Regions from separate parts of the Paenirhodobacter sp. genome, predicted to be linked through region 1. Evidence: riboswitches for the same ligand, from Rfam matches in the RefSeq annotation. Region 1 holds a riboswitch; each other region holds the start of a gene.

Region 1 (7,223 bases):
TGATGCCGGATTATCGCGGATTATACGGAAATACCTGCGGGTGTATCCCTCTTTCGGCAATCGGACAGGAGAGAGAGATGACCGGCACTGGCAAGACCGCCCTCGTCACCGGGGGCTCGCGCGGGATCGGGGCGGCGATCGCGCGGCGGCTCGGGGCGGAGGGATATGCGGTGGGGGTGGTTTACGCGGGCAGCGCAGCCGCGGCGCAGGAGGTGGTGGCGGCGATCGTCGCGGCGGGCGGCCGGGCGCAGGCGCTGCAGGCCGATCTCGCCGATCCGGCGGCGGTGCCGGCGCTCTTCGCGGCGGCCGAGGCGGCCTTCGGCGGGCTCGATCTGGTGGTGACCAGCGCCGGGGTGATGGAGCTTGCGCCGCTCGCCGCCTCGGACGACGCGATGATCGCGCGGCAGATCGCGGTGAACCTGACCGGCACGATCCTGTGCCTGCGCGAGGCGGCGCGGCGGCTGCGCGACGGCGGGCGGATCGTCACCCTGTCCTCGACCGTGGTCGCGACGCATTTCGAGAGCTACGGCGTCTACACCGCCACCAAGGCCGCGGTGGAGGCGCTCACCCCGATCCTCGCGCGCGAGCTGCGCGGCCGCGCGATCACCGTGAACAGCGTGGCGCCGGGGCCGACCGGCACCGATCTGTTCCTTGCCGGCAAGCCGCCTGAACTGATCGAGAAACTCGCGCAGGCGAACCCGCTCGGCCGGCTCGGCGCGCCCGAGGACATCGCCGATGTGGTGGCCTTCCTCGCCGGGCCGCAGGGCGGCTGGATCAACGGTCAGGTGATCCGCGCGAATGGCGGCATGGCCTGAGCGGGGCAGGGGCCGGGCTCAGCGCGCGAGCGCGAGCAGCCCGGTGACGTCGAGATGCGCCTCGAGGTGATCGGCGAGCCGGTCGAGCACCGCCTCGACCTCGGCGCCGTAACTCAAGGCCCCCGGCGCCTGCCCGAAGCCCGCAAGCCAGGCGCGGCGGAAGCCGTCCTCGGCGAACATCCCGTGCAGGTAGCTGCCGACCACCCGCCCGTCGGCGGAGCGCGCGCCCTCGGGCGTGCCCGCGATCCGTGCGAAGGGGCGGGCGCGGTCGGGCCCGTCGCTGCGCCCGATGTGGATCTCGTAGCCCGAAAGCGCCGCGCCCGTCACCGCATCGGTCGCGCTGACCCGGGTCAGGCGCTTGTCGGCGACCATCTCGGTCTCGATGGCAAGGAGGCCAAGGCCCGGCTCCGCCCCCGGCGCACCCTCGAGCCCCTCGGGGTCGCGGATTACGGTGCCGAGCATCTGGTAGCCGCCGCAGATGCCAAGCACATGGCCGCCGCGGCGCAGATGCGCGGCGAGGTCGATGTCCCAGCCCTGCGCGCGCAGGAAGGCGAGATCGCCGCGCGTCGATTTCGTGCCCGGCACGATCACCAGATCGGTGTCTCCCGGGATCGGCTCGCCCGGGGCAAGCAGGGTCAGATCGACGCCCGGCTCCTGCGCGAGCGGGTCGAGATCGTCGAAATTCGCGATCCGCGAGAGCGCGAGGCAGACCACGCGCAGCCCGGTGCCGCGCGCGTGGCGGGGCAGGTCGAGCGCGTCTTCCGCGGGCAGTTTCGCGGCCTCGGGGAAATAGGGCAGCACGCCGAAACCGCGCCAGCCCGTGCGGTCCGCGATCAGCGCGTAGCCCTCGTCGAAAAGGCTCGGATCACCGCGGAACTTGTTGATCAGAAAGCCGGAAACCATCGCCGCATCGGCCGGGTCGAGCACCGCCTGGGTGCCGATGATCTGCGCGATCACGCCGCCGCGGTCGATGTCGCCGGCAAGCACCACGGGCACATCGGCCGCGCGCGCGAAGCCCATGTTGGCGATGTCGCCGCGGCGCAGGTTGACCTCGGCGGGGCTGCCCGCGCCCTCGACGATCACCAACTCATGCGCGGCGCGCAGCCGCCCGAAACTTTCGAGCACCGCGCCCATCAGCTGCGGCTTGAGATCCCAGTAGTCGCGCGCGCGCGTGGTGGTGCGGCGCCGGCCCTGCACCACCACCTGCGCGCCGGTGTCGGTTTCCGGCTTGAGCAGCACCGGGTTCATGTCGCTCACCGGTTCGAGCCCGCAGGCCAGCGCCTGCAGCGCCTGCGCGCGCCCGATCTCGCCGCCGTCGGCGGTGACCGCGGCATTGTTCGACATGTTCTGCGGCTTGAAGGACGCAACGTCGATGCCCCGCCGCCGCGCCGCCCGGCACAGCCCCGCGACAAGGAGCGACTTGCCGACATTCGAGCCGGTGCCCTGGATCATCAGCGCCCGGGTCATCGGGCTCGCTTGACGCTCATTCGCGCTTCTCCGTAGTGTTTGCCCAGACCTAAGTCACGGGGCCCGGCGCGACCAGATGGAAAAGCGGTATCAGGTTTTCATTTCCTCCACCTTCCAGGATCTGCAGAACGCGCGGCAGGAAGTCTCGCAGGCGCTTTTGCGCGCGGATTGCTTCCCGGCGGGAATGGAACTCTTCCCGGCGACCGACGCGGAGCAGCTCGAGCTCATCAAGACGGTGATCGACGCCTCCGATTATTACATCCTGATCTCGGCGGGGCGCTATGGCTCGATCCATCCCGAGACCGGGCTGAGCTATACCGAGATGGAATACGACTATGCCGTCGAACGGAGAAAGCCGGTGATCCGGCTTTTGCATCGCGATCCGTTCAACAAATTGCAGGGCGAGTACATCGAAGCCAGCGATGCGGGCCGCGCGAAGCTGCGGGCGTTTCGCGACAAGATGACGGCGTCGCGGCTGGTGCGCTACTGGACCGATCCGAAGGAGCTGATGGCGGAAACGGTGTTCGCGCTGCAGGACGTCCAGCGCCGCTTCCCGGCGATCGGCTGGGTGCGCAGCGACGGGATCGCGCGCGAGGAGGCGGAGCTGCAGATCGCCCGGCTGAGCCAGAAGGTGGCCGAGCTGGAACTGCGGAATGCGCAGCTGCCGGAGACGGCGATCGACGTGGTAGAGGTCTTCGCCGATATCGCGGAGGAAACGGCGGTCGAGTTTGGTTATGATGCGCCTTCCGGGGTCTCGGCGTTCCGGACGGAAACCGACGGCGATCTCACGACCGTGTTTTTCCCGACGAAGGATCTGTGCTGGGCGCTGGCGACGGCGATGACGACCAGCTTCATCGACAACGAGATCGTCATCGGCGCGCTCGAGGTTCTCATCGCCCGGGAAACGGGTTCGTGGCCGCGTGAATCTATCTACATCGACGACGAACAGATGGGGTTCCTGCGGGCCTTCGCCTATTTGCGTGAGCGGCGCGTCGCCGAGCCCGAGGTCGTCGCGGGGTTCACCGAGCGGCCGGCCCCTTCGACGCATTCCGCGGTGGGCATGTTGGCACGTTTCGGCTCCAGCGGTCCGACCTTCTCCAAACGCACCACCTGGTCGCTGACCGAGGCGGCCGCGGTCTCGGCGAGCGGCTGGTATCTGCAGATGACGCAGGGGCGCTAGAACTCCACCCCCGGCTGGGCCTTCACCCCCGCGCGGAACGGGTGTTTCACCAGTGTCATCTCGGTCACCAGATCGGCCAGCTCGATCAGCTCGGGCTTCGCATTGCGGCCGGTCAGCACGACATGGGTCATCGGCGGCTTCTCGTCGCGCAGGAAGGCGAGCACCTCCGCCAGATCGAGATGCTCGTAGCGCAGCGCGATGTTGATTTCGTCGAGCAGCACCATCCGGATCGCCGGATCGCGGATCAGCGCCTGCGCCTTTTCCCAGCCGCGCCGGGCCGCCGCGATGTCGCGGTCGCGGTCCTGGGTTTCCCAGGTGAAGCCCTCGCCCATCGTGTGGAACTGGCACAGATCGGCGAAATGCGTCTCGATCAGCGCGCGCTCGCCGCTCTCCATCGCGCCCTTGCCGAACTGCACCACGGCGCAGGGCATGCGGTGTGCGATCGCGCGCAGAATCATCCCGAACCCGGCCGAGCTCTTGCCCTTTCCCGCTCCGGTATGGACGACGATCAGCCCCTTCTCCCCGGTCTTCGTCGCCATCATCTTGTCGCGCGCGGCCTTGATCTTCGCCATTTTCGCGGCGTGGCGGTCGGCTTCGGAGGGCGGCGGGGCAGGCGGCGGGGCGGGCATCGGAACCTCGGTCGTGACGTCTTGACAAGGGGGGGCGCTTTGCCTCAGGTGGGCGGCGCTGGTTCCTGTCTATGACAGGCGAAGAGGGAATGCGACAGGCCTTTGGCCCAAGCGCAGCCGCCCCCGCGACCGTGACCGGAGAGTTTCGCCCATCGCCACTGGCCCCAAAAGGCCGGGAAGGCGGGCGGAGCGCAGGGGCCCCCGGGCCCCGGGATCCGCAAGCCGGGAGACCTGCCAGCACGATGTGTTACGGGCGAACGGGGTGTCTCGCGGCCGGCTTGAGCAGCCTGTCGTCGACGGCTGCGCTTGCCCGATCCCCCCCGCCGCTCCGAGAAGGAGAGCAAGGATGGGCGGGGTGACCCTGACAATCTGCACGACCTGCCGCGCCCGCGGCGGCGCTGTCCCCGATGCGTCGGAGGAGCCCGGTGACGCGCCGCGCCCCGGCGCCGCGCTGCATGCGGCGCTGGCCGCGCGCGATCTGCCCGCGGGGGTGCGGCTGCGCGCGGTCGAATGCCTCTCGGCCTGTGCGCGCGGCTGCACCGCGGCGCTGAGCGGCGGGCCGGAGCGCTGGGCCTATGTCTACGGCGATCTCGACCCCGCGCGCGATCTCGCCGCGCTGCTCGAGGGGGCGGCGCTTTATGCCGCCACGCCCGACGGGCTGATCCCCTGGCGCGCCCGCCCCGCGATCTTTCGCAAGCAATGTGTCGCGCGGCTGCCGCCGCAGCAGGACTGATCGAAGGAGCTCCCGATGTCCGACCTCAAGAAGATCCCCGTCACCGTCATCACCGGCTTTCTCGGCGCCGGCAAGACCACGCTGATCCGCCATCTGATGGCCCATCCCGAGGGGCGCCGGCTGGCGATCCTCGTCAACGAATTCGGCACCGCCGGGGTCGATGGCGCGATCCTGAAGGGCTGCGCCGATGCGAACTGCCCGGCCGAGAGCATCCTCGAGCTGGCGAATGGCTGCCTGTGCTGCACCGTCGCCGACGAGTTCATCCCGGCGATCGAGCGGCTGCTCGCGCTGCCCCACGCCCCCGATCACATCCTGATCGAGACCTCGGGCCTCGCGCTGCCGAAGCCGCTGCTCAAGGCCTTCGACTGGCCGCCGATCCGCTCGCGGGTGACGGTCGACGGGGTGATCGCGCTCGCCGATGCCGAGGCGGTGGCGGCGGGGCTTTTCGCGCCCGATCCCGCGGCGGTGGCGGCCGAGCAGGCGGGCGATGCGGCGGTCGAGCACGAGACCCCGCTGTCCGAGGTTTTCGAGGATCAGATCGCCTGTGCCGACATCGTGCTTCTGACCAAGGCCGATCTCGCCGGGGCGGAGGGGCTGGCCGCGGCGCGCGCGGTGATCGGCGCGGAGAACCCGCGCGGCGTGCCGGTGCTTGCGGTGACCGAGGGCGCGGTCGATCCGCGCGTCGTGCTCGGGCTTTCGGCGGCGGCGGAGGACGATCTTTCGGCGCGGCCCTCGCATCACGACGGGGCGGGCGATCACGACCACGACGATTTCGACTCGGTGGCGATCGCGCTGCCCGAGATCGACGATCCCGCGGCGCTCGGTGCGGCGGTCGAACGGCTCGCGCGCGATCTCGGCATCCTGCGGGTGAAGGGCCATGTCGCGGTGCGCGGCAAGCCGATGCGGCTTCTGGTGCAGGCGGTCGGGGCGCGGGTGCGGATGCAATACGACCGCCCCTGGGGCGTGGGGCCGCGGCAGGGCGCGCTCGTCGCGATCGCCGAAAAGGGCGACGTCGACGCCGCGGCGATCCGCACCGTGCTCGGGGTCTGAGCGGTGCATCTCGTCTTCCGCGAAGGCCACGGGCTCGAGGAGAGCGACGTGCCGCAGGATCTCGGGCAGACGCCCGCGGATCTCGTGGCGCTGTCCTTTTCCGACAGCGATCTCGGCGCTTTCGCGGCGGGCTGGCATCGCGCGCAGGACGCCGGAGCGGGGGGCGCGCTGCCTGCGCTGCGGCTCGCCAATCTCGCGGCGCTGCGCCATCCGCTTTCGGTCGATGTCTATCTCGAGACGGTGGCGGCACAGGCGAAGGGCATCCTCGTGCGGCTGATCGGCGGCGAGAGCTACTGGCCCTATGGGCTGGCGAGCCTGCAGGATCTGGCGCGCCGGCGCGGCATCGCGCTCGCCGTGCTGCCCGCCGACGGGCGCGCGGATCCGCGCCTCGATGCCGCCTCGACGCTGCCGGTCTCGACGCTGCGCCGGTTGCAGGCGCTGTGCGATGCGGGGGGCGCGGTCGCGGCGCAGGCGGCGCTGGCGCAGCTCGCGCTGGCCGCCGGGCTTTACGCCGCGCCGGTCGCCGGGGAAAAGACCCTGCCCGAGGCGGGCTTCTACCGCCCGGGCGCCGGGGTGGTGCCCCCGCCCGAGGCCGCGCCCGAACGCCCGCTCGTGCTCGTCACCTTCTACCGCGCCTATCTCGCGGCGGCCGATCTCGCCCCGGTCGATGCGCTGATCGCCGCGCTCGAGGATCAGGGCTTCGCCGCGTTCGGCGTTTTCGCCCCCTCGCTGAAGGCGCCCGGCGTCGCAAGCTGGCTCGGCGCCCGGATCGCACGGCTGCGCCCGGCGGCGATCGTCAACGCCACCGCCTTTTCCGCCCGCGGCGCCGATGGCGCGCCCGGCCCGCTCGAGGCGGCGGGCTGCCCGGTGTTCCAGGTCGCGCTCGCCACCGCGCCGCGCGCCGCCTGGGAGGTGGGCACGCGGGGCCTCTCGCCCGCCGATCTCGCGATGCATGTCGTGCTCCCCGAGGTCGACGGGCGGATCTTCGCGGGCGTGGCGAGCTTCAAGCAGGCCGCGCCGCGCGACCCCGATCTGCAATTTTCCCGCCTCGTGCATGCGCCCGATCCCGCGCGCATCGCCGCGATCGCCGATCGCGTCGCGGCCTGGCACCGGCTCGCCGCGATCCCGGCCGAGGCGCTGCAGCCGGCCTTCGTGCTCTCGACCTATCCCGGCCGCGACGACCTCGCCGCCCATGCGGTGGGGCTCGATGCGCTCGCCTCGACCGAGGCGATGCTCGCCGATCTCGCGCAGCGCGGCCATGCGGTCGAAGCGCTGACCGGGCTCGCCCCGCGGCTTCTGGCCGCGACGATCCGCTGGCCGCTCGCCGCGTATCGCGCGGCCCTCGCGCG
Region 2 (7,223 bases), on a different contig from region 1:
TCGCCCACGCCGGCAAAAACCGAAATGCCGTCATAGCCCGAGACCATCGCCCGGATCAGCTCCATCACCAGCACCGTCTTGCCGACGCCGGCGCCGCCGAACATCGCCGACTTGCCGCCCTGGGCAAGCGGCGCGAGCAGGTCGAGCACCTTGATCCCGGTCGAGAACACCTTCGTCTGCGCCGTCTGCGAGGCGAGCGAAGGCGCGGAGCGGTGGATCGGGCTCGTCGGCGCATCGGCGGGCAGCGCCGGGCCGTTGTCGCCGGTCTGGCCAAGCACGTTCATCAGCCGGCCGAGCACCGCCTCCCCCACCGGCACCCGCAGGGGCCCGCCCGTCAGAAGCACCTCGGCGCCGCGCGCGATCCCCTGCGTCGCCTGCAGCGCGATGCCCCGCACATGGCTCGCGTCGAGATGTGCCTGCACCTCGCAGATCACCTTGCCCGTGGGGCCGGACACCTCGAAGACATCGTTGATCGCGGGCAGATCGCCCTCGACCCGAAGGTCGAGCACCGGCCCGCGCACCGCCACCACCCGCGCCACGCCGCTCATGTGAGCGGCTCCGAAAGGGCGGTGCGGAGGGGGTTTTCTGACATCGGTTTCACGCGGCTTTCCCGGTCACTATCGCTGCAACGGAATGATTCGCCTTGAATTTACGCCGAAATTCGCCCGCATGCATATCACGATGCACGCACTGGATGAATTCCGCGGAGTCAGGCCGCGGGCGAAGGGCGCCGCAAAGCCGCGCTCAGTCGAGGGTCTGGCGGAAGCGGCTGAGTGCGAGAAGCGCGAAGAAAATCGCAAAGCCGAGCAGCGCGGCGATCGGCTGCGCCACTGCGGCGAGATCGGCGCCCTTGAGCATCACCGCCCGGATCATCCGCAGGAAATGGGTGAGCGGCAGCGCCTCGCCCACCCATTGCGCCCAGACCGGCATGCCGCGGAAGGGGAACATGAAACCCGACAGCAGGATCGAGGGCAGGAAGAAAAAGAAGGTCAGCTGCATCGCCTGCATCTGCGTGCGCGCGAGCGTCGAGAAGACATAGCCGAGATTGACGAGCGCCATCACGAAGATGAACACCCCGGCCAGCAGCAGCACCAGATTGCCGACGAAGGGCACGCCAAAGATCGTGCGCGCCGCAACCAGCACCACCAGCACCTGCACCGCGCCCACGACGAAGAAGGGCAGCACCTTGCCCAGCATCACCTCGAGCGGCGTCACCGGCATCGAGAGCAGGTTCTCCATCGTGCCCCGTTCGCTCTCGCGCGTGAGCGCGATCGCCGTCATCATCACCATCGTCATCTGCAGGATCACGCCCAAAAGCCCGGGCACGATATTGTATTGCGTGATCCCCTCGGGGTTGTAGCGCTTGTGCACGACGACATCGAGCTGGCTTGCCGCAGCCTGCGCCGCCGCCGCCTCGCTGCCGGTCTCGCGCAAAAGCGCCTGCGCCGCGACGGTGCCGAGCGTGCCGATCGCCCCCGAGGCCACCGCCGGATCGGTCGCGTCCGCCTCGATCAGGATCTGCGGATGATCGCCGCGCGCCACCCGCTTGCCGAAATCGGAGGGCACGGTGACGACGAAGCTCACCTCGCCGCGCGCGATCAGCGCCTCGGCCTGATCGGCGGAGGCGTGCGGATAGGCGAAGCGGTAATAGCCGGTAAGTTCGAGCGCCGAGACGATGGCGCGGGTGTAGCGATCCTCGACCGGGGCGACGAGCGCGGCGGGCAGGCCCTTCGGATCGTTGTTGATCGCGAAACCGAAGAGCATCAGCAGCATCAAGGGCACGCCGAGCATCATCGCGAAGGTGACGCGGTCGCGCCGCATCTGGATCGATTCCTTGCGGATGATCGTGAAGAGACGGCGCGGCGAGAGGATCCGGTTCATTGCATGTTGTCCTGCGATGCGCCCATGAGCTGGATGAAGACATCCTCGAGGCTGGTCTCGGCCGGTTCCAGCGCGCAGCCGGTCTGCGCGGCAACCGCCTCCGCCGCGCGCCGCAGGGCGGTGCCGTCGCGCCCGATCACATGCAGCGTATTGCCATAGGCCGCCACCTGATCGACCCCCTCGGCGCCCTGCAACAGTCTCTGTGCCTGCGCGATCTGCGCCCCTTCGAGCACCACGGTCGTCAGCGCGGCATCCCGGATCACCTCCGCCACCGTGCCCTGCGCGATCAGCCGTCCATAGGAGATGTAGTTGATCCGGTGGCAACGCTCGGCCTCGTCCATGTAATGGGTCGAGACGAGCACGGTGAGCCCCTCGGAAGCGCGCTGATGGATCTCGTCCCAGAAATCGCGGCGCGCCTTCGGGTCGACGCCGGCGGTGGGTTCGTCGAGCATCAGGAGCGCCGGCCGATGCATGATACAGGCGGCGAGCGCCAGGCGCTGCTTCCAGCCACCCGAGAGCGCGCCGGCAAGCTGGCCGCGCCGCGAGGTGAGGCCAAGATCGGCGAGCGTGTCGCGCACCGCCTGTTTCCCAAGCCCGTAGATCCCGGCGACGAAGGCGAGGTTCTCCTCGATCGTGAGATCCTCATAGAAGGAGAAGCGCTGCGTCATGTAGCCGACCTCGCGCTTGATCGCGCGCTGATCGGTGAGGATGTCATGGCCAAGCACGCGCCCGTCGCCCCCGTCGGGGGTGAGCAGCCCGCACATCATCCGGATCGTCGTCGTCTTGCCCGATCCGTTCGGCCCGAGAAAGCCGACGATCTCGCCGCGTTGCACCGCAAGCGAGACATGGTCGACCACCGTCTTGTCGCCGAAGCGCTTGACGAGATCGGTGACGGTGATGGCGGGCTCTGCGCTCATTTCCCGCTACCGGCGAGATCGACATCGACGATCTGCCCCGGTTTCAGCCCCGATCCCGGCGCCGGCTTCGCCTCGATCAGATAGACAAGCTTCTGGCGGTTCTGCAGCGAATAGATCACCGGCGGGGTGAATTCGGGGCCATCGGCGATATAGGTCACCTCGGCGCGCAGATCGCCCGCGCAGCCGTCGCAATGCACCGAAAGCATCGTGCCCGCCGCGATCCGCGCCAGATCGCGCTCGGGGACGTATAGCCGCAGCTTCACCGCATCGTCTGGCAGCATCGAGAGCACCGGCGCCGAGGGGCCTGCGATCTCGCCCGGCAGGCGGATGATGTCGGAGATCACCCCCGCCGCCGGGGCGCTCAGGCTGCGTTCGTCGAGCACCCATTGCGCCTTGTCGAGATCGGATTGCCCGGCATGCACCGCCGCCTCCGCCGCGGCGATCTCGGCCGCGCGCGCGGGCAGCTTCGCCACCACCAGATTGGCCTCGATCTCGGCGACATTCGCCTTCGCCACCGAAACCGCAGTCTGCGCATCCTCGCGCTGCGCCACCGTCGCCGTGCCCTTCGCGGCCAGCGCCTCGGTGCGCGCGGAGTTGCGCTCGTATTCCGCAAGCTGCGCCTTCGCCGAGGCGAGCGTCGCCTCGATCACCCGGATCTCCTCCGGCCGCTTGCCCTCGCGCAGGTTCTCGAGCTGGCTTTCGGCCTGCATCACCGCCGCCCGTGCCTGATCCACCGCGATCTGCGCATCGCGCTTCTCGAGTTGCGAGAGCAGCTGCCCCGCCTTCACCCGCTCCCCGCGGGTGACCAGCGTTTCGTCGATCTGCGCGGTACTTACCGGGGCGATCAGAACGTAATCCCCCTCGACATAGCCGGTGGCGAGCGGCGCAGGCGCGGCACAGGCCGGCAGCAGCGAGGCGATCAGCGGCAGGGAACAGAGGATCATCCTTCCTCTCCTTTCGTCACGGCGAGGACCGCCTCGATATTGCGCAACAGCACTTCGGTGATCTGTGCGACCTCCTCGGGCCCGATCGCCTCCCAGCCCATCCGGCGGCTCACGATCGGCGCGCCGATGCGGAAATAAAGGATCTGTCCGATCGCGGTGAAGACGGTGAGCCGCACCGCCGCGCTTTCCGGCGCCTGTCCGGTCGCGATACCCCAGAGCCGGCAAAAGCGGCGGTGCATCGGATGGATCAGGATGTCGTAGATCACCTGCGCGCCCGGGCCGTTCTCCGCCACCTCGCGCAGCACGAAGGAAATCATCGCCCGCATCTGCGGATTGCCGATCATCTGCGGCGCGACATGGGAGACAAGCGCCCGGATCGCGATGTGCGCCGCTTCGGGTGTGGGCGGATCCTCGGCGGGCATTGCCATCACCACACTCTGCATCCGCGCCGCGAATTCCCGCGCGCAGGCGAGGCGCAGCCCCTCCTTGCCGCCGAAATGATAGGCGATCGAGGCGACATTGGTCCCCGCCTTCGCGGCGATCTCGCGGGTGGAGGCGGCGGCATAGCCGGCATTGCCGAAGATCTCGATCGCCGCCTCGATCAGCGCGCGCGCGGTGCCCTCGGCAGGCTTGATCTGGTCTGGGAGTCGTTCGCTCATGGCGGCAGTATAATCAAACGATTGATTAAATCAATGGGTGAGGCTGCGGAGGCGCGCGGCAAAGTCACAGCCTGGCACCCGGCAGGCGTGCCGCGGCGCAGCGGGCTTGACTCACAGGCCGATTTGATCTTTCACCGGAGCGTTCGAGTTCCGGCCTCAGGGTCGGATTGAAAGGGAACACGGAACGACCGCTCCGCCGGAGCTGCCGAAGCCGTGGCTGCCCCCGCAACTGTAAGCGGTGAGCGACGCCGACGATGCCACTGGGCACAGCCCGGGAAGGCCGGCCAAGCAAAGACCCGCGAGCCAGGAGACCTGCTCGGACGATCACCCTTTCCGCGCGCGAGGGGCGCGAGGAAGCGGCGTCAACCGCAGTGGTGACAGTCTCGGTCCGCGGAGTTCCTCCCGGGCCTGTTTGTCATGCGGGCCCCGCCCGCGAAGGGGAGTGAACCATGCGATCCACCCGCGCCCTGCGCCACCTGCTGCTCACCGCAGCAATCCTGTCCGTTCCTGTCGCCACGCTCGCGCAGGACACGACCAGCCTCGACGAGATCGTCGTCTGGGGCGGCCTCACCGGCATTGCGACCAGTGATTTCACCCGCGCCTACAGCATCGTCACCGCCCGCGACATCGAAGAGCGCGGCATCACCACGGTGCAGAACGCCCTGCGCGCCCTGCCCGGCGTCTCGGTCGCGGCCACCGGTGGCACCGCCGCCGCCGTCTATATCCGCGGCGGCGAGGCGAACCACACCAAGGTGCTGATCGACGGCGTCGAGGCGAACGGAACGACGAACGGCTCCTATTCCTTCGGCGGGCTCACCGTCGCCGACATCGAAAGCATCGAAGTGCTGCGCGGCCCGCAATCGGTGCTTTACGGCACCTCGGCGATGGCCGGCGTGATCGCGATCACCACCAAGCGCGCCGAGAAGGAGGGCACCTCCTATGGCGGCGGCTTCGAGTTCGGCGGCAACGACAGCCATGACGCGAATGTCTACCTGCGCCAGCGCTTCGCGCGCGGCCAGCTTTCCTTCGCGCTCGACAACCGGCGCGACAACGACAACGACGGTTCGGTCAAGGGCGACATCCAGCACAATGACGTCGATACCGCCTCGCTCAACGGCGATTACGCGATCAGCGACACGGTGAAGACCGGCTTCACCCTGCGCCGGATCTGGCAGGACTACAGCTATTTCAGCACCAACGGCGCGGCGACGCGGCCCGAGGATTACCTCGTCAACGCGGGCGACAGCGCCAGCCGCGACGAGACCTATGGCTCGCTCTGGCTCGAGGCGGATGCGCTGGGCGGGCGGCTGCTGAACCGGTTCGAGATCTCGGGCAGCAATCAGGACACCTTCTACCGCAGCCCGGCGTGGGGCAATTCCGACTACGGCTCCACCCGCCGCACGTTCAAATATACCGCGAGCATCGCGCTCGACGGCAGTGACGCGCGCACAGCCAATCAGAAGCTGAACCTCCAGCTCGGCGCCGAGCGCGAGACCTTCGACGTCACCGACGCCTGGTCGAGCGGCAAGGACTCGCGCAACACCCGCTCGATCGCGCTCGACTATCAGGGCCATTTCGACAACGGGCTCGACCTGCAGGCGGGCATCCGCCACGACGTGATCGACGTCTTCCAGGATCCGACCTCCTGGAACCTCTCGGCCGCCTGGCGTGCGCCGGGGGCGGCCTGGCGGCTGCGTGGCTCGGTCGGCAAGGCCACGGTCTACCCGACGATGTACGAGCAGTTCGGCTATACCCCCGGCGTCTATTCCGGCAACCCGAACCTGAAACCCGAACGCAGCCTGAGCTACGAGCTCGGCGCCGATTACGACCTCGCCCAGGGGCGCGGCACGCTCGGGCTGACCCTGTTCCAGGCCGACGTGAAGGACATGATCAGCTCCGCCGGCAGCACCTCGGTCAACCTGCCCGGCACCAGCACCCGCAAGGGGGTCGAGCTGAGCGGTGCATGGCAGGCGAACGACTGGCTGAACCTGAAGGCGAGCTACACCTACACCGACGCCCATGGCCCGAACGGCAGCACCCTCACCCGCCGCCCGCGCAATGAGCTCGGCCTGCAGGCGACGGCGGACACTTTCGGCGGGCGCGGCTCGGTCAGCGCCGATCTACGCTATGTCCAGGGCAGCTACGATCAGCAATGGTTCGGTAGCTACGCCACCAAGGAACTGCCCGAATTCACCACGGTGAACCTCTCGGCGCGCTATGCGGTGACCGACAACGTCGAGATCACCGGCCGCGTCGTGAACCTCTTCGACGAAAAATATTCCGAGGCCTGGGGCTATTACGGCCAGCGTCGGACCCTCTATGTCGGGGTGAACACGCGGTGGTAAGCCCGCGCGCCCTGCTTGCCGCCTGCCTTCTGGCGGGCGGCCTCGGTGTCCCGGCCTTGGCCGAGGCACCCGGGCGCGTGGTTTCGATCAATCTCTGCACCGATCAGCTTGCGATGATGCTGGCCGCGCCGGGGCAGCTCGTCTCGGTCACCGAATTCGCCACCGATCCGAGCGCCTCGGTGATGGCGGAGGCGGCGAAGGCCTATCAGTCCAACGGCGGGCGCGCCGAGGAAGTCTATCTGCTGCATCCCGATCTCGTGCTCGCCGGGCAATATACCGCGCGGGTGACGGTTTCGATGCTGCGTCGTCTCGGCGTGCCTGTGGTCGAATTCGGCCCCGGGGAATCGCTCGACGATGTGCGCGCGAATATCCTGCGCATGGGCGAGGTGCTTGGCCGCGAAAGCGCGGCGCTGGCGCTTGCCCAGCGCTTCGACAGCGCGCTGGCCGCGCTCGAACCGCCGCCGGGGCAGCGCCCGA
Region 3 (7,223 bases), on a different contig from region 1:
GCGAGGTCGCGCGCCAGACCAGCACGACATGGCGCGGGCAGGCGTCGGGCAGCGGCGTCAGTGCGACGCGCTGATGCGCCGCCACCCCGGCCGCCACCGCGAGATCGGGGAGCAGCGTGATCCCCAGCCCCTCGCTCACCATCGAGATCAGCGTCGTCAGGCTCGTCGCGGCGAAATGCTCGTCCTGCGCGAGCCGCCCGGCGGGATAGGCGCGCAGCGCATGGCGCTGCAGGCAATGCCCCTTTTCCAGAAGCAGCAGATGCGCCCCGTCGAGCAGCGCGAGGCCGGTCTCGCAAGTGCCCGCTTCCTGCGGCGGCGCCTCGGGCGGGGCGGCGAGGTGATAGCCGTCGTCGAAGAGCGCCATGCTGCGCAGGCTGCCGATGTCATAGGGCTGGGCGATCACCGCAAGGTCGAGCCGCCCGGCGGCGACGCCCTCGAGCAGGCTCTCGGTCAGCTCCTCGCGCAGGTAGAGCCGCAGGGCGGGAAAGCGCGCGCGCAGCCCGGGCAGGGCGCGCGGGATCAGGAAGGGGCCGATCGTCGGGATCGCGCCCAGCCGCAGATCGCCCTCGTCGGGGCGTAGCTGCGCGGCGGCGAGCTCCTCGATCTCGCGCGCGCCAAGCAGCAGCGCGCGGCCCCGCGCCGCGATCTCGGCGCCGATCTCCGTCATCATCACCGAGCGTTTCGTGCGCTCGACCAGGGTCACGCCGAGGCGTTCCTCGAGCTCGCGCAGCCCCGCGCTCAGCGTGGGTTGGGTGACGTGGCAGCGTTCGGCCGCGCGGGAGAAATTGAGTTCCTCGGCGACGGCGGTGAGGAAGCGGAGCTGGCGCAGGGTGATCATGCGGGAATCGTAATAGAAAAAGGCAATAAGTGAAAGCGTATCAATCAATTTCACCAATGTAATTCCGGGGGGTAGGAAGTCTGCATCGAAACGACAGAGACCCGAAAGGAAAACCGATGACCGACCTGACCCAGACCCAGCCCCGGATGCCCGGCCTGAACGTCGCCGCCCCCGACTTCGACGCGCCGACGACCCACGGCCGCCGCACCCTCGCCGATTACCGCGGCAAATGGCTGGTGCTGTTCTCGCACCCGGCCGATTTCACCCCGGTCTGCACCACCGAATTCATCGCCTTCGCCAAGCGCCAGGCCGATTTCGCCGCGCGCAACACCGAGCTGCTCGGCCTCTCGATCGACAGCCACTATTCGCACATCGCCTGGATGCGCAACATCGAGGAGAAGTTCGGCACCAAGATCACCTTCCCGATCATCGCCGATCTGAGCATGGAGGTGGCCTCGGCCTATGGCATGATCCAGCCCGGCGCCTCCGACACCTCGGCGGTGCGCGCCACCTTCCTGATCGACCCGGAGGGCAAGCTGCGCGCGATGCTCTATTATCCGATGGTCGCCGGCCGCTCGGTCGACGAGATCTACCGGTTGCTCGTGGCGCTGCAGACCGCGGCCGAGGAGAATTGCGCGATGCCGGAGAACTGGGCGCCGGGCAAGCCGGTGATCGTGCACACGCCGAAGACCCCGGAAGAGGCCGAGGCGCGTGCCGGCGAGGGCTATGACACCGTCGACTGGTATTTCTCGACGCGGATGCTCTGAGCCGACGGGGCCCCGGTTCCTGGGCGCCGCGCAGGGCGCGAATCGCGTGCTGAGCCGCGATCGCCCCCGCGCGGCGCCTGCCCCTGTCCGGGGGGCGGGGCCGCGCCCGGGCAATGTCTCGAATGCCGCGCCGGAGGTCGCATTTGCGGCGCGCCGGGCGCGGCATTCTGTCAATCTGGCGGGGCAGGGTGCCTGCGCCCCGGCCCCGGGACGCAGGAGAATTGGGAAAGCCGGTGGGAGACCGGCGCTGCCCCCGCAACGGTATGGGAGAGGCGGTCGGATCCGCCGGGCGGAGGCCCGGAGGGCGCGTCCGCGGCGTGCAGGCGCCTCCCGAGCCCGGACACCAGCCTTGCGGCCCCGGGCTTCGGCCCTTCTTTCAACCTGTCCGCGCGGGGAGGCGTGGCCCAAAGAGGTGCAAGATGCTGAGCGCATCCGAGATCCGCGCGGAACTGGCCGCGCGCCGCGAGAACTATTCCCTGAGCCACGAGCTTTATTGCGACGAGGGCGTGCTCCAGGCCGATCTGGACCAGATCTTCTACCGCGAATGGCTGTTCGCGGTGCCCGCCTGCGAACTGCCCAAGCCCGGCAATTACGCGACGCTTCAGGTCGGCGCCTATCCGGTGATCGTGGTGCGCGGCGCCGATGGCATGATCCGCGCCTTCCACAACGTCTGCCGCCACCGCGGCCAGCGGCTCTGCTCGGCGCCGAGCGGCACCACCGCGAAGCTCGTCTGCCCCTACCACCAGTGGACCTACGAGCTCGACGGCCGGCTGATCTGGGCGCGCGACATGCAGGAGGATTTCGACGCCTCGAAACACGGGCTGAAGAAGGTCCATTGCGTCGATATCGGCGGCATGGTCTTCATCTGCCTCGCCGAAGTGCCGCCGCCGATCGCCGATCTCGCCCAGACGCTCGGCCGCTACCTCGCCCCCGCCGGGCTGAAGGAGGCGAAGGTCGCGTTTTCCTCGACCATCGTCGAGAAGGGCAACTGGAAGCTGGTGATCGAGAACAACCGCGAATGCTACCATTGCGGCGGCTCGCATCCCTCGCTCTGCCGGACCTATTCCGACAACCCGCGGATGACCGCGATGGAAGGCCCCGACGCGGCGAGCCCGGACATCCTCGCGCATTGGAAACGCTGCGAGGAGGCGGGGCTGCCCTCGCGCTTCACCGCGCATCCGCGGATGCAGTGGCGCCTCGCGCGGATCCCGCTTCTGAACAACGCCGAAAGCTACACGATGAGCACGAAGGCGGCGGTGACCGGTCATCGCATGGGGCAGATGCCCTTCAGCGACGCGGGCTCGCTGCTGTTCTTCCACTATCCGAACACCTGGAACCACTTCCTCGCCGATCATGCGATCGTCTTCCGGATCCTGCCGCTCTCGCCCACCGAGACCGAGGTCACGACGAAATGGCTGGTGCCGGCGGATGCGGTCGAGGGCAAGGATTACGATCTCAAGACGCTGACCGAGGTCTGGCTCAACACCAATGACGAAGATCGTCAGGTCGTGGAAGAGAACCAGAAGGGCATCCTTTCCCCGGCCTACGAACCCGGCCCCTATTCGACGGTGCAGGAAGAGGGCGTGATCCAGTTCGTCGACTGGTATTGCGGCACGATGGCGGAGCGGCTCGGCCCGACCGCCCAGGCGGCGGAGTGAGCGGATGGTCAAGCCGCGCCTGAACTGGTCCGCCGAGCCCTGGTCGGATGACGAGATGCTCGAATGCGCGATGGTCGTGCCGGAAACGGCCGACACCGCGACCTTCACCTTCCGCGCGCCTTCGGGCGCGTGGTTCGACTACGAGCCGGGGCAGTTCGTCACCCTCGACCTGCCGGTCGATCCGGCGAAGGGCGCGGCGGGCAACGTTCAGCGCACCTACACGATCTCCTCGAGCCCCTCGCGGCCCTTGTCGATCTCGGTCACGGTGAAGGCGCAGAAGGACAGCATCGGCACCCGCTGGATGCTCGAACATCTGAAGCCGGGGATGAAGATCCGCGCCTTCGGGCCGAGCGGCATCTTCTCCTTCCACCGCCACAAGGCGAAGAAATACCTCTTCGTCTCGGCGGGTTCGGGGATCACGCCGATGATGGCGATGACGACCTGGGCCTGGGATTCGGGCGAGATGCCCGACATCACCTTCGTCCACGCGGCGCGGCGCCCCTCCGAGATCATCTTCCGCGAGCGGCTGGAGCAATTCGCCAACCGCGTGCCGGGGCTGCAGCTGCGCTTCTCCGTCGAGGAACTCGATCCGTTCCGCACCTGGCACGGCTATCAGGGCCGGCTGAACCAGATCATGCTCGGCCTGATGGCGCCCGACTACCTCGAGCGCGAGGTGTTCTGCTGCGGGCCAGAGCCCTTCATGCAGTCGGTGCGCGAGATGCTGATCTCGCTCGGCTTCGACATGGAGCATTACCATCAGGAAAGCTTCGGCGCCCCGGTGGCGAGCGAGGCGGAGGCGCCGCTGATCGAGGACGTCACCCCCGACGCGCAGGTCGCCGCCGAGATCACCTTCGCCGCCTCGGGCGTCACCGCGCCCTGCGCCGAGACCGACACGGTGCTGGCCGTGGCGAAACAGGCGGGGCTGAACATCCCCTCGGGCTGCACCTTCGGGCTGTGCGGCACCTGCAAGGTGAAGAAGCTCTCGGGAGAGGTGCATATGGTGCACAACGGCGGCATCTCCGACGACGAGATCGCCGAGGGCTATATCCTCGCCTGCTGCGCGAATCCGATGGGCAAGGTCTCGGTCGAGGTCTGATCCGGGGCATTGCCGGATGGGGGGCGGGAATCGCCCCCCGATTGTGCCCATTCGGGCGGCAAAGCGCGATTTTTGCTGCAGTTGCAAAATATTCCGCGCGCCCCCGCTTTATCTTCACCGTGAACTGCGCCTTAATCGGACCGCCATTAGGGTGCGTCGCGACCTGGTCCGAAAGGGCCGGCCGCGGGCGCCTCGGGGGGCCTTCGGGTCATGCCCTGCAACATCCCCGCCGGGGTTCCGGCGGGCCAGAAGGAAGCGATGCGATCATGGCGATTTCCAGGAAACTCGCGGACGAGTTGGACAAGCGGCGCGATGTCGCGCTCGAAGGCGGCGGCGCGAAGAAGACCGCCGAACGCCACGAAAAGGGCCGGCTCACCGCGCGCGAGCGGATCGAGGCGCTGTTTTCCGCCGGCACCTTCCAGGAATTCGGCCTGCATGCGCTGCACAAGACCCGTCATTTCGGGATGGAGGGCAAGGCGATCCCGACCGATGCGGTGATCACCGGCACCGGCTTCGTCGACGGCAGACCGGTCGCGGCCTTTTCGCAGGATTTCGGCGTCTCCGGCGGCTCGCTCGGCGAGACCCACGCCAAGAAGATCTGCCACACGCTCGATCACGCTATGAAGGCGGGCGTTCCGGTGATCGGCTTCAACGATTCCGGTGGCGCGCGGATCCAGGAAGGCGTCGGCGCGCTCTCGGCCTATGGTCAGGTGTTCTACCGCAACGTGCAGGCCTCGGGCGTGGTGCCGCAGATCTCGGTGATCGCCGGCCCCTGCGCGGGCGGCGCGGCCTATTCCCCGGCGCTGACCGATTTCGTCGTCATGACGCGCGAGAATGCGCAGATGTTCATCTGCGGGCCGGAGGTGATCCGCTCGGTCACCGGCCAGGTCACCACGATGGATGAGATCGGCTCCGCAGAGACCCAGGCCGGCGTGTCCGGCAACGTGCATTTCATCGCCGAGAACGACGCCCATGCCGTGGCGATCGTGCACAAGCTGCTCTCCTTCCTGCCCTCGAACAACATGATGGACCCGCCGCACCGGATCGAGGCGGATCTCTCGATCGCCGACGATCCCGGCCTCGACGATCTGCTGCCCGAGGATTCGAAGGCGCCCTTCGATTGCCGCGAGGTGATCCGCCGGCTCGCCGACGAGGGCGATTTCCTCGAGGTGATGGAAACCTTCGCGCAGAACATCGTGATCGGTTTCGGCCGGATCGGCGGCATCGTCGTCGGTTTCGTCGCGAACCAGCCGATGGTGAAGGCGGGCACGCTCGACATCGACGCCTCCGACAAGGCGGCGCGTTTCGTGCGCTTCTGCAACATCTTCAACATCCCGCTGGTGACGCTGGTCGACGTGCCCGGCTTCCTGCCCGGCGTGCTGGAAGAACGGCGCGGCATCATCCGCCACGGTGCGAAGATGCTCTTCGCCTATGCCTCCTCGACGGTGCCGAAGATCACGGTGATCATGCGCAAGGCCTATGGCGGCGCCTATCTGGCGATGTGCAGCCAGGACATGGGCGCCGATCACGTCTTCGCCTGGCCCTCGGCCGAGATCGCCGTGATGGGGGCGGAAGGGGCGGTGAACATCCTCTACCGCAAGGAGCTGGGGGAGGCCGAGGACAAGCGCGCGAAGGCGAAGGAGCTCGCCGATGAATATCGCGCGGAATTCGCCTCGCCCTATCTCTCGGCGGGGATGCTGTTCCTCACCGACGTGATCCAGCCGCGCCAGACCCGTTCGACGATCGCGCTCGCGCTGCGCGGGCTGATGTCGAAGCGCGAGACCCGCCCGCCGAAGAAACACGGCAATATCCCGCTCTGACGGAGGCGCGAGATGCTCGACAACCTCGAACTGATCGGCACCGGCTTCACCGTGGTGATGATGGTGCTCGCCGCGCTCTGGGGCGCCTGCGTGCTGGTGGCGATGGGCTTCCGCGCCGCCGCGCGCCCGGCGCCGGCCGCCGCGGCCCCCGCCCCGGTGGCGAAAGCCGCCGCCCCGGCCGTGCCCGCGGGCGTGCCGCCGCATCACCTCGCCGCGATCGCGGCGGCGGTCAGCGCGGTGCTTGGCGCGGGCTATCGCGTCACCCGCGTCGCGGCCCCGGCCCACAAGGTCGAGGGCTGGCCGATGGAAGGCCGGATCGAGACCTTCACCGCCCACCGGATCCGCACCGACTGGGGGCCGACGCGGCCCTCGCTCGGCGGCGAGACCCCCGACATCCTGAGAGGACAGAAACCATGAAACGTCTGCGCATCACCGTCGAAGGGGTCGCCTATGATGTGACGGTGGAGGAGCTCGACGCCCCCGCCGCCGCCCAGCCCGCCGCCGCGCCGATGGCTGCGGCCGCTCCGGCCCCCCGCCCGGTGGCGCCCGCGCCCGTTGCGGCCCCCGCACCGGCGCCCGCCGCCGCGGCCGGCCCCGGCGCGATCCCGAGCCCGCTCGCGGGCACCGTCGTTTCCGTCGATGTCGCCGTGGGCCAGGCCGTGGCCGCGGGCGACGTGCTTCTCGTGCTCGAGGCGATGAAGATGAACACCAATGTCGGCGCGCCGCAGGCGGGCACGGTGAGCGCGGTGCATGTCACCCCTGGCGCCACCGTGACTGAGGGGCAGATCCTCGTCACCCTCGCCTGAACGCTGACCGACCCGACCGCCAAAGGGGGCTCCCATGGACGGCACCGCATCCGGCTCGAAACTCGAGCAGCTCTGGAACCTGACCGCGATTCCCGACGTCACCTGGCAGATGGGGGTGATGTGGATCGTGGTTGCGGTTCTCTTCTACCTCGCCGTCTACAAGAAGTTCGAACCGCTCCTGCTGATCCCGATCGCCTTCGGCGCGCTGCTCGCCAACCTGCCGACCGAGGGGCTGATA
Region 4 (7,223 bases), on a different contig from region 1:
CACATGTCTCGGGTGGCGTCTCGAACCTCTCCTTCAGCTTCCGCGGCAACGAGCCGGTGCGCGAGGCGATGCATGCCGTCTTCCTCTACCACGCGATCGCGGCGGGGATGGACATGGGCATCGTCAACGCCGGTCAGCTGGCCGTCTACGACCAGATCGACCCCGAACTGCGCGAGGCCTGTGAGGATGTGGTGCTGAACCGCACCCCGAAACAGGGTGGTAGTGCGACCGAGCGGCTTCTGGCGATCGCCGAGCGGTTCCGCGGCGGCGCGCGCGAGGAAAAGGCACGCGATCTGAGCTGGCGCGAATGGCCGGTGGAAAAGCGGCTCGAACATGCGCTGGTGAACGGCATCACCGAATTCATCGAGGCCGATACCGAGGAGGCGCGCCTTGCCGCCACCCAGCCGCTCGACGTGATCGAGGGGCCGCTGATGGCCGGGATGAACGTCGTCGGTGATCTTTTCGGCGCCGGCAAGATGTTCCTGCCGCAGGTGGTGAAATCGGCGCGCGTGATGAAACAGGCGGTCGCCGTGCTCTTGCCCTATATGGAGGCGGCAAAGGCCGGGGGCCGCAATTCCGCGGGCAAGGTGCTGATGGCGACGGTGAAGGGCGATGTGCATGACATCGGCAAGAACATCGTCGGCGTCGTGCTCGCCTGCAACAATTACGAGATCATCGACCTCGGCGTGATGGTGCCGCCGCAGAAGATCCTCGAGGTGGCGCAGGCGGAAAAGGTCGATGCGATCGGGCTTTCGGGCCTGATCACGCCGAGCCTCGACGAAATGGTGCATCTGGCCTCGGAGATGGAGCGGGCGGGGTTCGACATTCCGCTCTTGATCGGTGGCGCGACCACCTCGCGCGTGCACACCGCAGTGAAGATCGCGCCGCGCTATGACCGGGGCGCCGCCGTCTATGTCACCGACGCGAGCCGCGCGGTGGGCGTGGTGAGCCAGCTTCTGAGCCCCGCGCATCGCGCCGATTACGCCGCAGGCATCCGCGCCGAATATGCCGATCTCGCCGCGCGCCATGCGCGGGACGAGGCGGCGAAGGTGCGCCTGCCGCTCGCGCAGGCCCGCGCCAATCCGCTCAAGCTCGACTGGGCGAATTACGCCGTTCCCGCGCCGAAGTTCCTCGGGCCGAAGGTGATCGAGGACTGGGATCTCGCCGAGATCGCGCGCTACATCGACTGGACGCCTTTCTTCCAGACCTGGGAGCTGAAAGGGGTCTATCCGCGCATTCTCGACGACGCGAAACAGGGCGAGGCGGCGCGCAGCCTTTTCGCCGACGCGCAGGCGATGCTCGCGCAGATCATCGCCGGGCGCTGGTTCACCCCGCGCGCGGTGGTGGGCTTCTGGCCCGCCGCGGCCGTGGGCGACGACATCCGCCTTTACACCGGCGAGGACCGCGCCGAGACCCGCGCCACGCTGCACACGCTGCGCCAGCAGACCGGCAAGCGCCCGGGCCGCCCGAATGTGGCGCTGTCCGATTTCGTCGCACCCGAGGGCGGGCCGCACGATTATGTCGGCGGTTTCGTCGTGACCTCCGGCCCCGAGGAGCAGGCGCTGGCCGCCGCTTTCGAGGCGAAGCACGACAATTATTCCGCGATCATGGTCAAGGCGCTCTCCGATCGTTTCGCCGAGGCGATGGCCGAGATGCTGCACGAGCGCGTGCGGCGCGAGTATTGGGGTTATGCGGCCGACGAAACCTTCGCGCCGGCGGAGCTGATCGCCGAACCCTATCGCGGCATTCGCCCGGCGCCGGGCTACCCGGCGCAGCCCGATCACACCGAGAAGGTGACGCTTTTCGATCTGCTCGATGCCGAGGTGGCGACCGGGGTCAAGCTTACCGAAAGCATGGCGATGTGGCCGGGCTCTTCGGTTTCCGGCCTCTATATCGGGCATCCCGACGCCTATTATTTCGGGGTCGCCAAGGTCGAGCGCGATCAGGCCGAGGATTACGCCGCGCGCAAGGGCATGGCCCTGGCCGAGGTCGAGCACTGGCTCGCGCCGGTGCTCAACTACATCCCGCGCCCGGAGGCAGGGGCGGCCTGAGCGCTCAGAAATCCCAGTCCTCGTCCTCGGTCGCGACCGCCTTGCCGATGACATAGCTCGACCCCGAGCCGGAAAAGAAATCGTGGTTCTCGCTGTCGGGCGACAGCGCGGCGAGGATCGCGGGGTTCACCTCGCAGGCCGCGGGGGGGAAGAGCGCCTCGTAACCGAGGTTCTGCAGCGCCTTGTTGGCGTTGTAATGCAGGAAGGCCTTCACGTCCTCGGTCAGGCCGAGCCCGTCGTAAAGCTCGGCGGTATAGCGCGCCTCGATCTCGTAAAGATCGAAGGCGAGGGCAAAGGTGAAATCCTTCAGCGCCTGCCGCCCGGCTTCGTCGAGCCGCTCCAGCCCGCGCTGATATTTGTAGCCGATGTAATAGCCGTGCACCGCCTCGTCGCGGATGATCAGACGGATGAGGTCGGCGGTATTGGTCAGCTTCGCCCGGCTCGACCAGTACATCGGCAGATAAAAGCCCGAGTAGAACAGGAAGCTTTCGAGAAAGACCGAGGCGACCTTGCGCTTCAGCGGGTCTTCGCCGGCGCGGTATTTCTCCAGGATCACCCGAGCCTTCGCCTGCAGATGCGGGTTTTCCTCCGACCAGCGGAAGGCGGCGTCGACCTCCTTCGTCGAGCACAGCGTCGAGAAGATCGAGGAATAGGAGCGGGCATGCACCGCCTCCATGAAGGCGATATTGGTCAGCACCGCCTCCTCATGCGGGGTGATCGCATCGGCCAGCATCGCCGGCGCGCCCAGCGTGTTCTGGATCGTGTCGAGCAGCGTCAGCCCGGTGAAGACGCGGATCGTCAGTTCGCGCTCCTCTGGGCGCAGCGTCGCCCAGCTTTGCACGTCATTCGATAGCGGCACCTTCTCCGGCAGCCAGAAATTCACCGTCAGCCGGTTCCAGACCTCGAGATCCTTCTCGTCCTCGACGCGGTTCCAGTTGATCGCCCGCGGCACCGTGATGCCTGCCTGATCCTTCATTCTCTCAGCCTTTCTGTGGCAAAATCCGGTGCTTAGAGCGTGCAGCTCACACAGCCCTGCACCTCTGTCCCCTCGAGCGCGCTCTGGCGCAGCCGGACGTAATAGATCGTCTTGATCCCCGCCTTCCAGGCCCGGATCTGCGCGCGGTTGATGTCGCGCGTCGTCGCCTCGGCCGGGAAGAAGAGCGTGAGCGAAAGCCCCTGATCGACGTGTTCGGTCGCCGCGGCATAGGTGTCGATCACCGCCTCGGGGCCGATCTCATAGGCGTCGCGATAGAATTCGAGGTTCTCGTTCGTCATGAAGGGCGCGGGGTAATAGACGCGGCCGATCTTGCCCTCCTTGCGCACCTCGATCTTCGCAACGATCGGATGGATCGAGGAGGTCGAATTGTTGATGTAGCTGATCGAGCCGGTGGGCGGCACCGCCTGCAGGTTGCGGTTGTAAAGCCCGTGGCGCATCACATCGGCCCGCAGCGCGGCCCAGTCCTCGCGCGTGGGCAAGGTCAGATGCGCGAAAAGCCGCGCCACCTCGGGCCGCGTGGGCAGCCAGTCGCGGGTGAGGTATTTCCCGAAAAAGCTGCCATCGGAATATTTCGAATTTTCGAAATTATGGAAAGCAGTGTTTTTCTCCTGTGCCAGAAGGCAGGAGGCGCGCAGCGCGTGATAGGCGACGGCGGCGAAATAGACCGAGGTGAACTCGATCCCCTCAGGGCTGCCGTAATGGATCCGCTCGCGCGCGAGAAAGCCGTGCAGGTTCATCTGGCCAAGGCCCACCGCATGGCTTTCGTCATTGCCGCGCCGGACCGAGGGCACCGCCGCGATCGCCGACATCTCGCTCACCGCGGTGAGCGCGCGGATCGCCGCCTCGACCGTCGCGCCCAGATCGCCGCCATCCATCGCGGCCGCGATGTTGAGCGAGCCGAGATTGCAGGAGATATCGGTGCCGAGGTGGTCGTAGCTCAGATCCTCGTGGAAGGTGGAGGCCTCGTTCACCTGCAGGATCTCGCTGCAGAGGTTCGACATCGCGATCCGCCCGGCGATCGGATTGGCGCGGTTCACCGTGTCCTCGAAGAGGATATAGGGGTAACCGCTTTCGAACTGGATCTCGGCGAGGGTCTGGAAGAAGTCGCGCGCGTTGATCTTGCGCTTGCGGATGCGCTTGTCGTCGACCATCTCGGCGTATTTCTCGGTGACCGAGATTTCCGAGAAGGCCATGCCATAGACGCGCTCCACGTCATGGGGGGAGAAGAGATACATCTCCTCGTTGCGCTTCGCGAGTTCGAAGGTGATGTCGGGGATCACCACGCCGAGGCTGAGCGTCTTGATCCGGATCTTTTCGTCGGCATTCTCGCGCTTGGTGTCGAGAAAGCGCAGGATGTCGGGGTGATGCGCGTTGAGATAGACCGCCCCCGCGCCCTGCCGCGCGCCGAGCTGGTTGGCGTAGCTGAAACTGTCCTCGAGCAGTTTCATCACCGGAATGACGCCCGAAGACTGGTTCTCGATGCCCTTGATCGGTGCGCCGGCCTCGCGGATGTTGGTCAGCATCAAGGCCACGCCGCCGCCGCGTTTGGACAGCTGCAGCGCCGAATTGATGCCGCGCCCGATGCTTTCCATCGTGTCCTCGAGCCGCAGCAGGAAGCAGGAGATCAGCTCCCCCCGCGCGCGCTTGCCGGCATTGAGGAAGGTGGGCGTCGCCGGCTGGAACCGGCCGGAGATGATCTCCTCCAAGAAGCGCAGCGCGAGCTCCTCGTCGCCGCGCGCAAGCGTCAGCGCGACCATCACCACCCGGTCTTCGTAGCGTTCGAGATAGCGCTGCCCGTCGCGCGTCTTCAGCGTGTAGGAGGTGTAATATTTGAACGCGCCAAGGAAGGTCGGGAAGCGGAACTTCTTCGCATAGGCCTCGGCCCAGATCCGGCGCTGGAAGTTTTTCGAATACTGATCAAGGACTTCGGCCTCGTAGTAGCCTTCCTCCACGAGGTAATCGAGCTTCTCGTCGAGCGAGTGGAAGAACACCGTGTTCTGGTTCACATGGCTGAGGAAATATTGCCGCGCGGCGCTGCGGTCGGCCTCGAAGCGGATCTGCCCGGCGCCGTCGTAAAGGTTCAGCATCGCGTTGAGCGCGTGGTAGTCGAGATCGGGTTTCACGGCGTCAAGCATGGCGGCTCCAGAAGGTTTCCAGCCCGGCGCGAATGCGGGCGATGTCGGTTTCGGTGCCGGCCAGCTCGAAGCGATAGAGCAGCGGCACGGCGCATTTCTCGGCCAGCAGGTCGCCGGCGCAGGCGAAGAGCCGGCCGAAATTGCGGTTGCCCGAGGCGATGACGCCGCGCAGGAGTGCGCGACGCCGGGGGTCGTTGAGAAAGCGGATCACCGGGCGCGCGACGGCGCCGTGGCCGCGCCCGTCGGCATAGCTCGGGCAGATCAGCACGAAGGGGGCCTCGGGCTCGGGCATCGGCGCGTCCTCGATGGGGATGCGCCGCGCCGGCAGGCCAAGCCGCGCGACGAAACGCGCGGTATTGCCCGAGGCCGAGGAGTAATAGAAAAGCCCGCCCATCGGCTCAGGCGAGCCGGCCGATCATGTCGGGACGGAACCCCGCCCAGTGCAGCTCGCCCGCCACAACCACCGGCGCCTGGCGATAGCCCATGGCGGTGACCGCCTCGAGCGCGGCGGCATCTTCGGTCAGGTCGACGAGGTCAAAGGCGAGGCCGCGGGCCTCGAGCGCGCGGGTGGTGGCGGTGCATTGCACGCAGGCCGGCTTGGAATAGACGGTGATGGTCATGGCGTTCCTGTCTTTCATGCGGGAACGCGCGCGGCGACGGCAAAGCCATGGCCTGAACACACGCCCCCGAACCCTCCGTTCGTGGTCATCGTCGTGCGTCCGGCAGGTCTCCTGGCTCGCGGGTCGTCGCCTTTGACCGGCCTTCCCGGGCCGGGGCCCAGTGGCGTGATCGGTCTGGCTCGCCGCTTACAGTTGCGGGGGCAGCGCCGGATTTGAACCGGCTTCCCTCTTGGCCTTCGACCGGGATCGAAGGAACCGAAGCACATGCATATTGCGTCTGATGTTAATGGTTAGTCAATATATGGTGTCGTCTTGCGCGAAATTTTCTCGCGCTCAGGGCGAGAGCCCGCCGTTGCGGGCGATCCAGTCGCTTGCGCCCTCGCGCACCGCGGCATGGACGGCGGCGCCCACTGCCTCGCCAAGTGCCGTGTGCAGGCCGGCGAAGACCTCGCGCCCGGGTGGGGCGGCCAGTGCAAGGCAATCGGTACCGGTGCCGGTGACGCGCCCGCCGGGAAGATCGAGCCCGGCCTCCATCACCGCGGCGGTGCGCGCCTGCGCCGCGATCGTCAACGCTTCGATCTGCGCGACCCGGCTCAGCCCCCAGCGCGGGCCGGGGCCCGCAACCTGCACGGCAATGTTGATCGTGCCGTAGCCGGGGGTATCCTCCGGCACGGCGCGGAAATGGCGTTGCCCGACCCGCTCGGCATTGCCGAGCCCGACCGTTGCCAGCGCGGCGGCGCGGATCCCCTCGACCTCGCGCTCGATGCGGACGAAGCGGCGGATGTCATGCGAGGTCAGCATCGTCACCGCGTCGGAAAGTCCGCGTTCGGCGAGCGTCCCGGCGATCCAGCGCCGCACGTCGAGCTCGGGCGTGAGATCGGCGTTGCGCACCTCGCGCCAGACGATGCGGCGGGTGGTGACGAAGCCCGCGCGCCAGGGCGCAAAGCTCAGCACCCGCTGCGGGCCGCCGAGATCGGCGACGAGCCAGGGCTGCGCGAGGTCGGGGGCGAGCAGCGTCAAACGATGCCTCCGAGCGGCTGCACCACGAGCCCGTCGGCGGTTTCGAGTGCGAAGGCGCGGATGCCGAAGACCTCGGCGAGGAGTTCCGGGGTCAGCACCGCGCGGGGCGTGCCGTCGGCGACGATGCGTCCGCGCGAGAGCACCACGAGGCGCGAGCAATGCCGCGCCGCAAGGCCGAGGTCGTGCAGCGAGGTGACCACCGCGCGCCCCTCGACCGCGAGGCTTTCGAAGACGCGCATGCAGGCGATCTGATGCGCAGGGTCGAGCCCGGCGGTCGGCTCGTCGGCAAGCAAAAGCGGCGTGTCCTGCGCGAGCGCGCGCGCAATCAGCACGCGGGCCTGCTCGCCGCCGGAAAGCGCCGTGGCCGGGCGCGCGGCGAAACGCGCGACATCCATCCGCG

The links. A riboswitch is a leader RNA that binds a small molecule or an ion and turns the genes downstream of it on or off. The one in region 1 is predicted to bind cobalamin.
Region 2: linked by a shared signal. The riboswitch ahead of AB7U46_RS00805 (TonB-dependent receptor plug domain-containing protein) and the one ahead of AB7U46_RS11640 (DUF1636 family protein) in region 1 are both predicted to bind cobalamin.
Region 3: linked by a shared signal. The riboswitch ahead of AB7U46_RS05690 (aromatic ring-hydroxylating oxygenase subunit alpha) and the one ahead of AB7U46_RS11640 (DUF1636 family protein) in region 1 are both predicted to bind cobalamin.
Region 4: linked by a shared signal. The riboswitch ahead of nrdH (glutaredoxin-like protein NrdH) and the one ahead of AB7U46_RS11640 (DUF1636 family protein) in region 1 are both predicted to bind cobalamin.

What each region holds. Positions count from the first base shown of each region.
Region 1 covers NZ_JBFXGV010000030.1:33,017-40,239, forward strand. The annotation lists gene AB7U46_RS11620 (SDR family oxidoreductase) at 78-815, shown strand; gene AB7U46_RS11625 (cobyric acid synthase) at 834-2,282, opposite strand; gene AB7U46_RS11630 (DUF4062 domain-containing protein) at 2,359-3,462, shown strand; gene cobO (cob(I)yrinic acid a,c-diamide adenosyltransferase) at 3,459-4,091, opposite strand; cobalamin riboswitch at 4,134-4,344, shown strand; gene AB7U46_RS11640 (DUF1636 family protein) at 4,438-4,824, shown strand; gene cobW (cobalamin biosynthesis protein CobW) at 4,840-5,874, shown strand; partial or broken gene AB7U46_RS11650 (cobaltochelatase subunit CobN) at 5,878-7,223, shown strand, end outside.
Region 2 covers NZ_JBFXGV010000001.1:165,239-172,461, reverse strand. The annotation lists gene atpD (F0F1 ATP synthase subunit beta) at 1-548, opposite strand, end outside; gene AB7U46_RS00825 (ABC transporter permease) at 745-1,881, opposite strand; gene AB7U46_RS00820 (ATP-binding cassette domain-containing protein) at 1,878-2,798, opposite strand; gene AB7U46_RS00815 (HlyD family secretion protein) at 2,795-3,742, opposite strand; gene AB7U46_RS00810 (CerR family C-terminal domain-containing protein) at 3,739-4,401, opposite strand; cobalamin riboswitch at 4,530-4,735, shown strand; gene AB7U46_RS00805 (TonB-dependent receptor plug domain-containing protein) at 4,851-6,746, shown strand; gene AB7U46_RS00800 (ABC transporter substrate-binding protein) at 6,740-7,223, shown strand, end outside.
Region 3 covers NZ_JBFXGV010000009.1:6,664-13,886, forward strand. The annotation lists gene AB7U46_RS05680 (LysR substrate-binding domain-containing protein) at 1-838, opposite strand, end outside; gene AB7U46_RS05685 (peroxiredoxin) at 955-1,605, shown strand; cobalamin riboswitch at 1,775-1,971, shown strand; gene AB7U46_RS05690 (aromatic ring-hydroxylating oxygenase subunit alpha) at 2,025-3,263, shown strand; gene AB7U46_RS05695 (2Fe-2S iron-sulfur cluster-binding protein) at 3,268-4,359, shown strand; gene AB7U46_RS05700 (acyl-CoA carboxylase subunit beta) at 4,626-6,179, shown strand; gene AB7U46_RS05705 (OadG family transporter subunit) at 6,192-6,596, shown strand; gene AB7U46_RS05710 (biotin/lipoyl-containing protein) at 6,593-6,985, shown strand; gene AB7U46_RS05715 (sodium ion-translocating decarboxylase subunit beta) at 7,020-7,223, shown strand, end outside.
Region 4 covers NZ_JBFXGV010000001.1:156,359-163,581, forward strand. The annotation lists gene metH (methionine synthase) at 1-2,051, shown strand, start outside; gene nrdF (class 1b ribonucleoside-diphosphate reductase subunit beta) at 2,056-3,027, opposite strand; gene nrdE (class 1b ribonucleoside-diphosphate reductase subunit alpha) at 3,060-5,183, opposite strand; gene nrdI (class Ib ribonucleoside-diphosphate reductase assembly flavoprotein NrdI) at 5,176-5,577, opposite strand; gene nrdH (glutaredoxin-like protein NrdH) at 5,582-5,803, opposite strand; cobalamin riboswitch at 5,888-6,077, opposite strand; gene AB7U46_RS00785 (adenosylcobinamide amidohydrolase) at 6,137-6,817, opposite strand; gene AB7U46_RS00790 (ABC transporter ATP-binding protein) at 6,820-7,223, opposite strand, start outside.